Regions from separate parts of the Spirillospora sp. CA-142024 genome, predicted to be linked through region 2. Evidence: riboswitches for the same ligand, from Rfam matches in the RefSeq annotation. Region 2 holds a riboswitch; the other holds the start of a gene.

Region 1 (5,988 bases), 3.0 Mb from region 2:
CGCCGCGGAGATCGGGCCGACGCCGGTCTCCGGGCCGGCCTCCGCGCGGAGCGGGTGGCTGGGCAGGAACGGGGCCAGATGCGCGCGGACGCCGATCGGGCCGACGCCGGGACCGCCGCCGCCGTGCGGGATGCAGAACGTCTTGTGCAGGTTGAGGTGCGAGACGTCCGAGCCGAACTCGCCGGGGCGGGCGAGGCCGACGAGCGCGTTGAGGTTGGCGCCGTCCACGTAGACCTGGCCGCCGGCCTCGTGCACCGCCGCGCACACGTCGGTGATGCTCTCCTCGAAGACGCCGTGCGTGGACGGGTAGGTCACCATGATCGCGGCGAGCCGGTCCCCGTGCTTGCCGATCTTGGCGTGCAGGTCGTCCAGGTCGACGTTGCCGCCCTCGTCGCACGTGACCACGACGACGCGCATGCCCGCCATCACCGCGCTGGCCGCGTTGGTGCCGTGCGCGGAGGAGGGGATCAGGCAGACGTCGCGGTGCTCCTCGCCACGGGACGCGTGGTAGCCGCGGATGGCGAGCAGGCCGGCCAGCTCGCCCTGGGAGCCGGCGTTCGGCTGGACGGAGACCTTCGCGTACCCGGTGATCTCGGCGAGGTACTCCTCCAGCTCACCGATCAGCTCGACGTAGCCGGCGGCCTGGTCGAGCGGCGCGAACGGGTGGACGTTCGCGAACTCGGGCCAGGTCACCGGCTCCATCTCGGCCGTGGCGTTCAGCTTCATCGTGCAGGAGCCGAGCGGGATCATCGAGCGGTCGAGCGCGATGTCCTTGTCCTGGAGCCTGCGCAGGTAGCGCAGCATCGCGGTCTCGGAGCGGTGCGCGTGGAAGACCGGGTGGGTCAGGTAGGGGCTCTCGCGGCGCAGGGCGTCCGGGAACGCCTCGGCCACCTCGCCGACGGCCGCGCCGGACGCCGTGACGCCGAACGCCTCCAGCACGGCCGTCACATGCGCGGGCAGCGTCGTCTCGTCGCAGGCGATCCCGACGTGGTCGGCGTCCGCGGGCCGCAGGTTGATCCCGCGGTCGCGGGCCGCCGCGACGACCTCGGCGGCCCGGCCGGGCACGCGGGCGAGGACGGTGTCGAAGAACGCCTCGTGGACGACCTCCACGCCCCCGGCGCGCAGCCCGGCGGCGATCTCGGCGGCGCGGCGGTGCGCCCGCTGCGCGATCGCGGCCAGCCCCTCGGGCCCGTGGTAGACCGCGTACATGCTCGCCATCACGGCGAGGAGGACCTGCGCGGTGCAGATGTTGCTGGTGGCCTTCTCCCGGCGGATGTGCTGCTCGCGGGTCTGCAGCGCGAGCCGGTAGGCGGCGGCGCCGTCCGCGTCGACGGACACGCCGACGAGCCGTCCGGGAAGCTGCCGCTGGATGCCCTCGCCGACCGCCATGTAGCCGGCGTGCGGGCCCCCGAACCCGTAGGGGACGCCGAACCGCTGCGCGGAGCCCACCGCGATGTCGGCGCCGGACTCGCCGGGCGGCCGCAGCAGCGTCAGCGCGAGCAGGTCCGCGGCGACGACCGCCTTGGCGCCGCGCCCGTGTGCCTGCGCGATGACCGGCTCCAGGTCGCGGACGGCGCCGGACGTGCCCGGGTACTGCAGCAGCACGCCGAAGAAGTCGCCGTCCGGCAGCCCGGCGGACAGGTCGGCGGTGACCACCTCGATGCCGAGCGGGACCGCGCGCGTCCGGACGACCTCGATCGTCTGCGGGAGCGTGTCGGCGTCGACGAGGAACGTCCCCGGCTCCTTGCGCTTGGAGACGCGGTGCGCGAGGGCCATCGCCTCGGCGGCGGCGGTGCCCTCGTCCAGCATGGAGGCGTTGGCGACGGGCAGCCCGGTCAGGTCGGCGACGACCGTCTGGAAGTTCAGCAGGGCCTCGAGCCGGCCCTGGGAGATCTCCGGCTGGTAGGGCGTGTAGGCGGTGTACCAGCCGGGGTTCTCCAGCACGTTCCGCATGATCACACCGGGGGTGGTCGTCCCGTGGTAGCCCAGCCCGATCATGGAGGTGAGCACGGTGTTGCGGGACGCCAGTTCGCGGAGCCGCTCCAGCGCGGCGGTCTCGCTCAGCGCGGGCGGCAGGTCCAGCGGGCGGGAGGTGCGGATCGCGGCGGGGACCGCGTCGTCGATCAGCGCCTCGATGCCGGAGTAGCCGATGGCGGCGAGCATCCTGGCCTGGTCGGCGGCCGAGGGGCCGACGTGCCGGTCGGCGAACGCGGAACGGGGGTGCTGCGGCGAGGCCACGGGGGCGAAGAACTGGCCGGTCATGGAGAGCCTCCTGGCTGCTGCGGTCGCTCAGGGCCACCGCCGGCACGGGCCGGCGGCCGGTCTCCCCCTCTGTCATCGGCACCTGAGAGCTTCACCCGCGCGGCGGGGTTTCCCCTTCGGTGAGCCGCCCTTCCCCGTGTGCGGGGATCGACGCCTGCTTTCCAGAGGTGCCTCGCCCGCGCGGTCCTTTTGCCTGAGAGGTTCCGGGGAGGTTGCCCCTTCGGCGCCCCACGCTGGCGGCGTGGGATCTCTCCCGCACAGGGTCGACGGCATGTCCTGGGACGAACCCTACCCAAAGACGCGTCCGCCGGTCCGTCCCGCCCCCGCGGAGGGCAGGCCCCGGGCCGCGACGCCGTACCGGCGAGTACGATGTGCTCACTCACCTGGGACGGGACGGCCCCGGGCCACGGGGGCGCAACCGGGGGGCCGCCGGGGTGGACACGCGTCCGGCCGGGCGGCGGCCCGCTCGACGGCGCGCCGCCCGGTCTGGGACGCTGATCACGATGACGGACGGTCGGGGCGGCGGTACGGCGTGACACAGACCCACGACGGCGCGGTGCGCCGGAGGCAGGGTGCGACCGCCGGGGTGCCCGTGGACGAGCCCGCGCAGCCGGACCGGATCCGCCGTCCGTCCGACGCGATCAGGTTCGCGGCCTCGGTGGTGGGGCTGGCGGCGGTGATGCTGCTGGTGTCGATCGCGCAGCAGACCACGCACGGCCTGCAGACCGACATCGCCGAGGGCACCGCGCACGCGCCGCGGCTGCTGCTGACGCTCGCGACGCTGGTGTCCAGCTTCGGGGTGCTGGCCGTCCCGGTCGCGTTCGGGATCGAGCGGCTCTTCAACAAGGACGGCACGCGCGTCGCGATCGCGCTGCTGGCCGCCGTGATCGCTTTCGGGATCACGGTGGGCCTGGACGACCTGGTGGTGCGGGCGGCCCCCGGCGGCGTGCTGGACTCGCTCATCTGGGGCGGCACGGAGACGGCGCCGGTGCACACCGACATCGCCCCGGTGATCGCGTTCGTCAGCGCGGTCGGGATGGCGGGCCGCGCCCGCTGGCAGGCCGCGACATGGACCATGATCGGGCTGGCGGCGCTGACCGGGCTCACCGCGTCCTACGCCTCCGTCGCCGCGCTCGCGGCCACCTACGCGCTGGGGCGCGCCATCGGCCACGGCACCCTCTACGCGGTCGGGACGCCGAACCCTCGTCCGTCCGGCATGACCGTGGTGGCGTCGCTGGAACGGCTCGGGCTGCGCCCGAAACGGGGAGCGCGGCTCGACGACCCGGCGGACGACACCGGGGAGGCCCGCCGCTACGGCGTCGTCCTCGCCTCCTGCCCGGCGGACGGGTACGGCGCGCGGCTCCCGGCGGGGCGCGGCCCGCACGGCGACTGGGACCTGGAGGTCCGCGTCCTCGACCGGGACCAGCAGACCGCGGGCCTGCTCTACCGCGTGTGGCGGCTGCTGCGGCTGCGGGCCGCGACGACCGGGCGGACGCTGCGGTCGCTGCGCCGGTCCCTGGAGCTGGAGTCGCTGATGGCGTACGCCGTGGACGCGGCGGGCGTCCGGACCCCGCGGCTGGTCGGGACGTGCGAGGTCGGCACGGAGGCGGCGCTGCTGGCCTACGAGCACGTGCCCGGGCGGCGGCTCGGGGACGTCTCCGACGAGGAGATCACCGACGCGCTGCTGACGGACGTGTGGCGGCAGCTCCGGTCCCTGCAGGCGGGGCGGCTCGCGCATCGCCGGCTGGAGGGCGACGCGGTCCTCGTCGGCGAGGACGGGCTCGCCTACGTCACCGATCTGCGATCCGGGGAGACGGCGGCGGGCGACCTGGCGCTGCGCCTGGACCTCGCCCAGCTGCTCACCACGCTGGCGCTGCGGGCCGGACCCGAGCGGGCCGTCCGGACGGCCGCGCCCGTGCTGGGCGAGGAGGCGCTGGGCGGGGCGGTGCCGCTGCTGCAGCGGGTGGCGCTGTCCCGGGCGACGCGCACCCGGCTGCGGCACCACCGGGACCTGCTCACCCGGATCCGGGAGCAGATCGTCCGGCTCAAGCCGGAGACGGAGGCGGCACCGGCCCGGCTGGAACGGTTCCGGCCCCGGACCATCTTCAGCATCGTGGCGCTGTCCGTCGCGGCGTACATCGTCATCCCGCAGGTGACGAGCCTGGACATCGGCCATCTGGCGGCCACGGCCAGCTGGCACTGGGTGGTCGCCGCGCTGGCCGCGGCGTCCCTCACCTATGTCGCGGCGGCGCTGATGCTCATCGGGTTCGTCCCGGAGAGGCTGCCGTTCTGGCGGACGGTGCTGGCGCAGGTCGCGGCGTCGTTCGTGAAGCTGGTGGCGCCCGCGGCGGTCGGCGGCGTGGCCGTCAACACCCGGTACCTGCAGCGCTCGGGCGTCCGGCCGGCCCTCGCGGTCGCGAGCGTGGGCGCGTCGCAGCTGGTCGGGCTGGTCACGCACGTCCTGCTGCTGGTGCTGTTCGGGTTCCTGACGGGGTCGACGGCGAAGGCGACGCAGGATCTGGCGCCGTCCCGGACGATCGTGATCGCGGTGCTGGCGCTGGGACTGCTCGCCGGGCTCGCGCTGACGGTCCCGCGGGTCCGGCGCGTCGTCACCTCACGGCTGCGGAGCATGTTCTCGGGCGTGCTGCCGCGCCTGGTGGACGTCCTGCAGTCGCCGAAGAAGCTGTCCACGGGGATGGGCGGGACGCTGCTGCTGACGCTGGCGTTCACGCTTTGCCTGGACGCGTCGATCCGCTCGTTCGGCGGGTCGCTGCCCTGGACGACGGTGGTGCTGGTGTTCCTCACCGCGAACGCGGTCGGGTCGGCGGCGCCGACGCCGGGCGGTCTCGGCGCCGTCGAGGGCGCGCTCACGCTGGCGTTGACCATCTCGGGGCTGACCGCGGAGACGGCGGCGTCGGCCGTCCTGCTCTACCGCCTGCTGACGCTGTGGCTGCCGGTGCTGCCGGGCTGGGGTGCGTTCACCTTCCTGCAGCGCAAGGAGGCGCTCTGAGGGTCAGCCGGTGCGGCGGGCGCGCCGCCGGTTGGCGAGCTCATCGTGGGGGTGTTCGGCAGGGTCCGCGTCGGCGGCGGCGGCGCGTTCACCGGGAAGTTCCGCCAGGCTGCCCTCCACCTCCTGCCACACCCGTCCGAGCGCGATGCCGAACACGCCCTGCCCGCCCTGGAGGAGGTCGACGACCTCGTCGGCCGAGGTGCACTCGTAGACGCTCACTCCGTCGCTCATCAACGTGATCTGGGCCAGGTCCTGCACGCCCCGGTCACGCAGATGGGTGACGGCGGTGCGTATCTGCTGGAGCGACACACCCGTGTCGAGCAGCCGCTTCACGACCTTCAGCACGAGGATGTCGCGGAAGCTGTAGAGCCGCTGGCTCCCGGACCCGTGCGCGGACCGGACGCTCGGCTCCACCAGCCTGGTGCGGGCCCAGTAGTCGAGCTGCCGGTAGGTGATCCCCGCCGCGGCGCACGCCGTCGGGCCGCGGTAGCCGACATCCTCCGGTGGCACCGACACCTGCGTGTCGAAGAGCAGTCCCTGCTCCCCGGCGCGCTGGGACGCCATGTGCCTGTCGGGGGTCGCCTTGCCCTCGCCGCTGCTCACCGCCACGCGGACCTCCGGCTCCTATCATCCCGCGGCGCTTCGTCAAGGGGGTTTGACGAATTACACCACGGGTGTTCCACCAGCACGGTAGGTGCCGGTCAGGGCGTGGTCAA
Region 2 (5,988 bases):
GGAACTCGGCGGCAAGAACGCCAACATCGTGTTCGCCGACGCCGACCTGGAGAAGGCCGCCGCGACCGCGCCCTCCGCGGTGTTCGACAACGCCGGGCAGGACTGCTGCTCGCGCTCCCGGATCCTCGTGGAGCGGCCGGTGTACGACCGGTTCCTCGAACTCCTGGAGCCCGCCGTCCAGCGGGTCGTCGTCGGGGATCCCCGGGATGAGAAGACCGAGGTGGGTCCGCTGATCAGCGCGGCGCACCGGGAGAAGGTCGCCTCGTACGTCCCGCACGACGCGCCTGTGCTGATCCGGGGGTCGGCGCCGGAGGGGCCGGGGTTCTGGTTCCCGCCGACCGTACTGGCCGGGCCGTCCTGCACGGCGCTTCCGTCCTGGCGGGACGAGGTCTTCGGGCCGGTCGTCACCGTCGTCCCGTTCGAGGACGAGGCGGACGCGGTCCGGCTCGCCAACGACACGCCCTACGGGCTGTCCGGCTCGATCTGGACCCGCGACGTCGGGCGCGCCCTGCGCGCGTCCCGGGCCGTCGAGGCCGGGAACCTGTCGGTGAACTCGCACGCGTCCGTCCGCTACTGGACGCCGTTCGGCGGGTTCAAGCGGTCGGGCCTCGGCCGCGAGCTCGGCCCGGACGCCCTCGACGCGTTCACCGAGACCAAGAACGTCTTCATCGCCACCGAGCAATGACAGGAGTGACATCCATGCAGCGTCTGGAGGGCCGGGTGGCCGTCGTGACCGGCGGCGCGGGCGGCATCGGCCTCGCCACCGCGCGCCGCTTCGCACAGGAGGGCGCCCGGGTCGTCGTCGCCGACCTGGACGAGACCGCCGGCAAGACCGCGGCGGACGAGCTGGACGGCCTCTTCGTCAAGGTGGACGTCACCGTGGAGGACGAGGTCACGGCGCTCTTCCGGACCGTCCACGACGCCTACGGGCGCATCGACGTGGCGTTCAACAACGCCGGCATCTCCCCACCGGACGACGACTCGATCCTGGAGACGGGCCTGGACGCGTGGAAACGCGTCCAGGAGGTCAACCTCACGAGCGTGTACCTGTGCTGCAAGCACGTCATCCCCTACATGCTCGACCAGGGCAAGGGCTCGATCATCAACACGGCGTCGTTCGTGGCCAAGATGGGCGCGGCGACGTCGCAGATCTCCTACACCGCGTCCAAGGGCGGCGTGCTGGCGATGTCGCGGGAGCTGGGCGTGCAGTTCGCGCGGCAGGGCGTCCGGGTCAACGCGCTGTGCCCTGGCCCGGTCAACACTCCCCTCCTGCGGGAACTGTTCGCCAAAGACCCGGAGCGGGCGGCGCGGCGGCTCGTCCACGTCCCGGTGGGACGGTTCGCCGAGGCGTCCGAGATCGCCGCGGCCGTCGCGTTCCTGGCGTCGGACGACGCGTCCTTCATCACGGCCTCGGAGTTCCTCGTGGACGGCGGCATCTCCGGCGCCTACGTCACCCCACTGTGAGGTGAGCTGCCACAACCTGCCATGAGCACGGCAGGGGCTCTTGGGTCTGCAGGAAGAGAAATGCAATAATCAACACCGCCGATGATCCCGTGCGGGAGAGTCCCCGGCAGCCGGCCGGGGACGCCGAAGGAGCAAATCCTCCCCGGAACCTCTCAGGCCCACGGACCGCACGGGCCAGGCGACCTCTGGAAAGCGGGGACCGCGGTCCCCCGCCGAAGGTGAAAGCCCGCCGGGCAGGCGGGTGAAGCTCTCAGGCGCCGATGACAGAGGGGGAGGCACCGAGACGCCCGGTGCGCGAGTGGGACGATGGACCACGCGCGCCCGCGACGAAGGAGCCGAACCCATGTCCGCCGATCCGATCCCCAAGAAGACGCCGCTGCACGACGTCTACCAGGACCTCGGCGCGAATCTCGTCGACTTCGCCGGCTATCTGATGCCGCTGCGCTACGCGAGCGAGACCGCCGAGCACCAGGCCGTCCGCACCGGGGCGGGGCTGTTCGACCTGTCGCACATGGGGGAGATCTTCCTCTCCGGTCCGGGCGCGGGCGCCGCGCTCGACTTCGCGCTGGTCGGGAACCTGTCGCCGATGCCGGTCGGCAAGGCCCGCTACACGATGATCTGCGGGCCGGACGGCGGCGTCCTGGACGACCTGATCGTCTACCGGCTGGCCGACGACACCTGGATGGTCGTCGCGAACGCCGCGAACGCCGCCGTCGTCCGGGAGGCGCTGATCGAGCGGGCCGCGGGCTTCGAGGCCGCCGTGGAGGACCGTTCCGAGTCGTACGCGCTGATCGCCCTGCAGGGCCCGCGTTCGCAGACGATTCTCGAAGGCTTCACCGAGGCGCCGCTCGCCGGCCTCAAGTACTACGCGATCCTCGCCGGGCGGGTCGCGGGCGTCGACGCGCTCGTCGCCCGCACCGGCTACACCGGCGAGGACGGTTTCGAGCTGTTCGTGGACGCGTCCGACGCCGTCGCGCTGTGGAGGGCGCTCGCCGCGGTGGAGGGGGTCGTCCCGGCCGGGCTGTCCGCCCGCGACACGCTGCGCCTGGAGGCGGGCATGCCGCTGTACGGGAACGAGCTGACCGCGGAGACCACCCCGTTCGAGGCCGGCCTCGGCCGGGTCGTGAAGCTGGACAAGCCGGGCGACTTCGTGGGAAAGACCGCCCTGGCGGCGCAGGCGCAGACCCCGCCGGGCCGTAGGCTCGTGGGGCTGGTCGCGCGGGGGCGTCGCGCGCCTCGCAAGGGGTACCAGGTCGTCACGTCCGGCGGCACGCCGTGCGGGGTCGTGACGAGCGGCGCCCCGTCGCCCACACTGGGCACGCCGATCGCCATGGCCTACCTCGACAGCGGCGTCGGGGAGACGGGCCTCGCCGTGGACGTCCGCGGCCGGCATGAGCCGGTGGACGTGGTCGAGCTGCCGTTCTACAAGCGTTCCTGAAAGAGAGAAGTGATCGTGAGCGTTCCTGAGGAGCTCCGCTACAGCGAGGAGCACGAGTGGGTGTCGGGCCTCGGCGGCGAGGACGGCATCGTCACGGTCGGCATCACCGCGCACGCCGCCGACGCCCTCGGCGAGATCGTCTACCTCGAACTGCAGCCCTCCGAGGGCGACGCCGTCGAGGCGGGCGAGCCGTGCGGCGAGGTGGAGTCGACCAAGTCGGTGAGCGACATCTACTCCCCCGTCAGCGGCGAGATCACCGCGATCAACGGTGCCGTGGTGGACGAGCCGAAGGTCATCAACGACGACCCGTACGGCGAGGGCTGGATCTTCAAGGTCCGCATCTCGGAGGAGCCGGGCGACCTGCTCGACTCCGCCGCCTACGACAAGCTGATCGAGGAGTCATGACGTTGTACGACTCGCTCGCGACTGCGGACCCGGAGGTCGCCGAGGCGGTCACCGCCGAGCTGCGGCGGCAGCAGAACACCCTCGAAATGATCGCGTCGGAGAACTTCGCGCCGGTCTCCGTGCTGGAGGCGCAGGGCTCCGTCCTCACCAACAAGTACGCCGAGGGCTACCCGGGCCGGCGCTACTACGGCGGCTGCGAGTACGTCGACGTCACCGAGCAGCTGGCCATCGACCGGGCCAAGGAGCTGTTCGGCGCCGACCACGCGAACGTCCAGCCGCACAGCGGGGCCCAGGCCAACACGGCGGTCTACTTCGCGCTGCTCCAGCACGGCGACACCATCCTCGGCCTCGACCTCGCGCACGGCGGGCACCTCACGCACGGGATGCGGCTGAACTACTCGGGCAAGGTGCTGAACGTGGTGCCGTACCACGTCCGCTCCGAGGACGGCCTGGTCGACATGGACGAGGTCGCCTCGCTCGCGGCCGAGCACCGGCCCAAGATGATCGTGGCGGGCTGGTCGGCGTACCCGCGGCGGCTCGACTTCGCGGCGTTCCGGGACATCGCCGACTCGGTCGGGGCGCTGCTCATGGTCGACATGGCGCACTTCGCGGGCCTGGTCGCGGCGGGCCTGCACCCGTCGCCCGTCCCGTACGCCGACATCGTCACGACCACGACGCACAAGACGCTCGGCGGACCGCGCGGCGGCCTGATCCTCGCCCGCGAGGAGTACGGCAAGAAGATCAACTCCGCGGTGTTCCCGGGCATGCAGGGCGGCCCGCTGGAGCACGTGATCGCCGCGAAGGCGGTCGCCCTCAAGATCGCCGCGTCGGACGAGTTCAGGGCCCGGCAGGAGGCCACCGTCGAGGGCGCGCGGCTGCTCGCCGAGCGTCTTCTCGCCGAGGACTCCGCCAAGGCCGGCGTGAAGGTGCTGACGGGCGGGACCGACGTGCACCTCGTGCTGGTCGACCTGGTGGACTCCGAGCTCACCGGACGGGACGCCGAGGACCGCCTGCACGAGATCGGCATCACGGTCAACCGCAACGCGGTGCCGAACGACCCGCGCCCGCCGATGGTCACGTCCGGTCTGCGGATCGGCACGCCCGCCCTCGCCACCCGCGGCTTCACCGCCGCGGACTTCGCCGAGGTCGCGGACGTCATCGCGCTGGCCCTCCAGCCGTCCTACGACCGGGACGCACTGGCGGCGCGCGTGACGGCCCTCGCCGAGAAGCACCCCCTGTACCCGAACCTCTGACGTCACCGTGCCCCCTCCGGTCCGCGGAGGGGGCACAGCCACAACGAGGCAGCGCATGGCCATCAGCGTTTTCGACCTGTTCAAGATCGGCATCGGACCGTCGTCCTCCCACACCGGCGGCCCGATGGCCGCCGCGCACCGCTTCGCCCGCGGCCTCGAACGGGACGGGCTGCTGGAGAAGACCGCCTCGGTCCAGGTCGTTCTCTACGGCTCGCTCGGCCTCACCGGAAAGGGCCACGGCAGCGACAAGGCCGTCATCCTCGGCCTCGAAGGCGACAAACCCGAACTGGTCGACGTCGACCGGGTGGACGAACGTCTCCAGGCCGTCCGCGAGCGCGGCGCGCTACGCCTGTTCGACGACCACGACATTCCCTTCGTGGTCAACGAGCATCTGCATTTCGAGCGCAAGAAGTCGCTGCCCGGCCACCCCAACGGGATGCGCTTCACGGCCCTGGACCCCTCGGGCGGCGAGCTGCGCGCGAAGGTGTACTACTCGGTCGGCGGCGGCTTCATCCTGGACGAGAACGCCACCGGAGCCGACCGCATCAAGCCCGACGACACCGTCCTGCCCCACCCCTTCGACACGGCCGCCGAACTCCTCGAACGCTGCCGTGAGACGGGCCTGTCGGTGTCCGCCCTCATGCTGGAGAACGAGAAGGCGTTCGGCCGGACGTCCCGTGAGATCCACGACGGCCTCCTGAACCTCTGGCATGTGATGCGCGCCTGCGTCACCCGGGGGTGCAGCCACGAGGGCCTGCTGCCCGGCGGGCTGAAGGTCCGCCGCCGCGCCCCGCAGCTGCACCGCCAGCTCACGGCCGAGAAGGCCGCCGACCCCCTCCACGCGATGGACTGGGTCACCCTCTTCGCCTTGGCCGTCAACGAGGAGAACGCCGCCGGCGGCCGCATCGTCACCGCCCCGACGAACGGCGCCGCCGGCATCATCCCGGCCGTCCTGCACTACTACGACCGCTTCGTCCCGGGCTGCGATGACGACGGAGTCGTCCGCTTCCTCCTCACCGCCGGAGCGATGGGCGTCCTGTTCAAGCAGAACGCGTCCATCTCCGGCGCCGAGGTCGGCTGCCAGGGCGAGGTCGGCTCCGCCTGCTCCATGGCCGCCGCCGGTCTCACCGAGGTCCTCGGCGGCACCCCCGAACAGGTCGAGAACGCCGCGGAGATCGGCATCGAGCACAATCTCGGCCTCACCTGCGATCCGGTCGGCGGCCTCGTCCAGGTCCCGTGCATCGAGCGCAACGCGGTCGGAGCCATCAAGGCCATCAGCGCCGCCCGCATCTCCCTCCGCGGCGACGGCCGCCACTTCGTCTCCCTGGACAAGGCCATCAAGACGATGCGCGACACCGGCCGCGACATGCTCGACAAGTACAAGGAGACGTCGCGCGGCGGTCTCGCCGTCAACGTCATCGAGTGCTG

The links. Region 2 has a riboswitch for glycine ahead of gcvT (glycine cleavage system aminomethyltransferase GcvT). Riboswitches for the same ligand answer to the same signal wherever they lie in the genome.
Region 1: it holds a riboswitch for glycine, as region 2 does, so the genes downstream of both, gcvP (aminomethyl-transferring glycine dehydrogenase) here and gcvT (glycine cleavage system aminomethyltransferase GcvT) in region 2, are expected to answer to the same signal.

The regions. Positions count from the first base shown of each region.
Region 1 covers NZ_CP192077.1:4,533,427-4,539,414, reverse strand. Annotated here, with positions in the region: gene gcvP (aminomethyl-transferring glycine dehydrogenase) at 1-2,262, opposite strand, end outside; glycine riboswitch at 2,322-2,433, opposite strand; glycine riboswitch at 2,434-2,528, opposite strand; gene ACQPZP_RS21795 (lysylphosphatidylglycerol synthase transmembrane domain-containing protein) at 2,795-5,272, shown strand; gene ACQPZP_RS21790 (MerR family transcriptional regulator) at 5,276-5,881, opposite strand.
Region 2 covers NZ_CP192077.1:7,535,742-7,541,729, forward strand. Annotated here, with positions in the region: gene ACQPZP_RS35550 (aldehyde dehydrogenase family protein) at 1-685, shown strand, start outside; gene ACQPZP_RS35555 (3-oxoacyl-ACP reductase) at 700-1,464, shown strand; glycine riboswitch at 1,547-1,642, shown strand; glycine riboswitch at 1,647-1,734, shown strand; gene gcvT (glycine cleavage system aminomethyltransferase GcvT) at 1,808-2,902, shown strand; gene gcvH (glycine cleavage system protein GcvH) at 2,918-3,307, shown strand; gene glyA (serine hydroxymethyltransferase) at 3,304-4,560, shown strand; gene ACQPZP_RS35575 (L-serine ammonia-lyase) at 4,616-5,988, shown strand, end outside.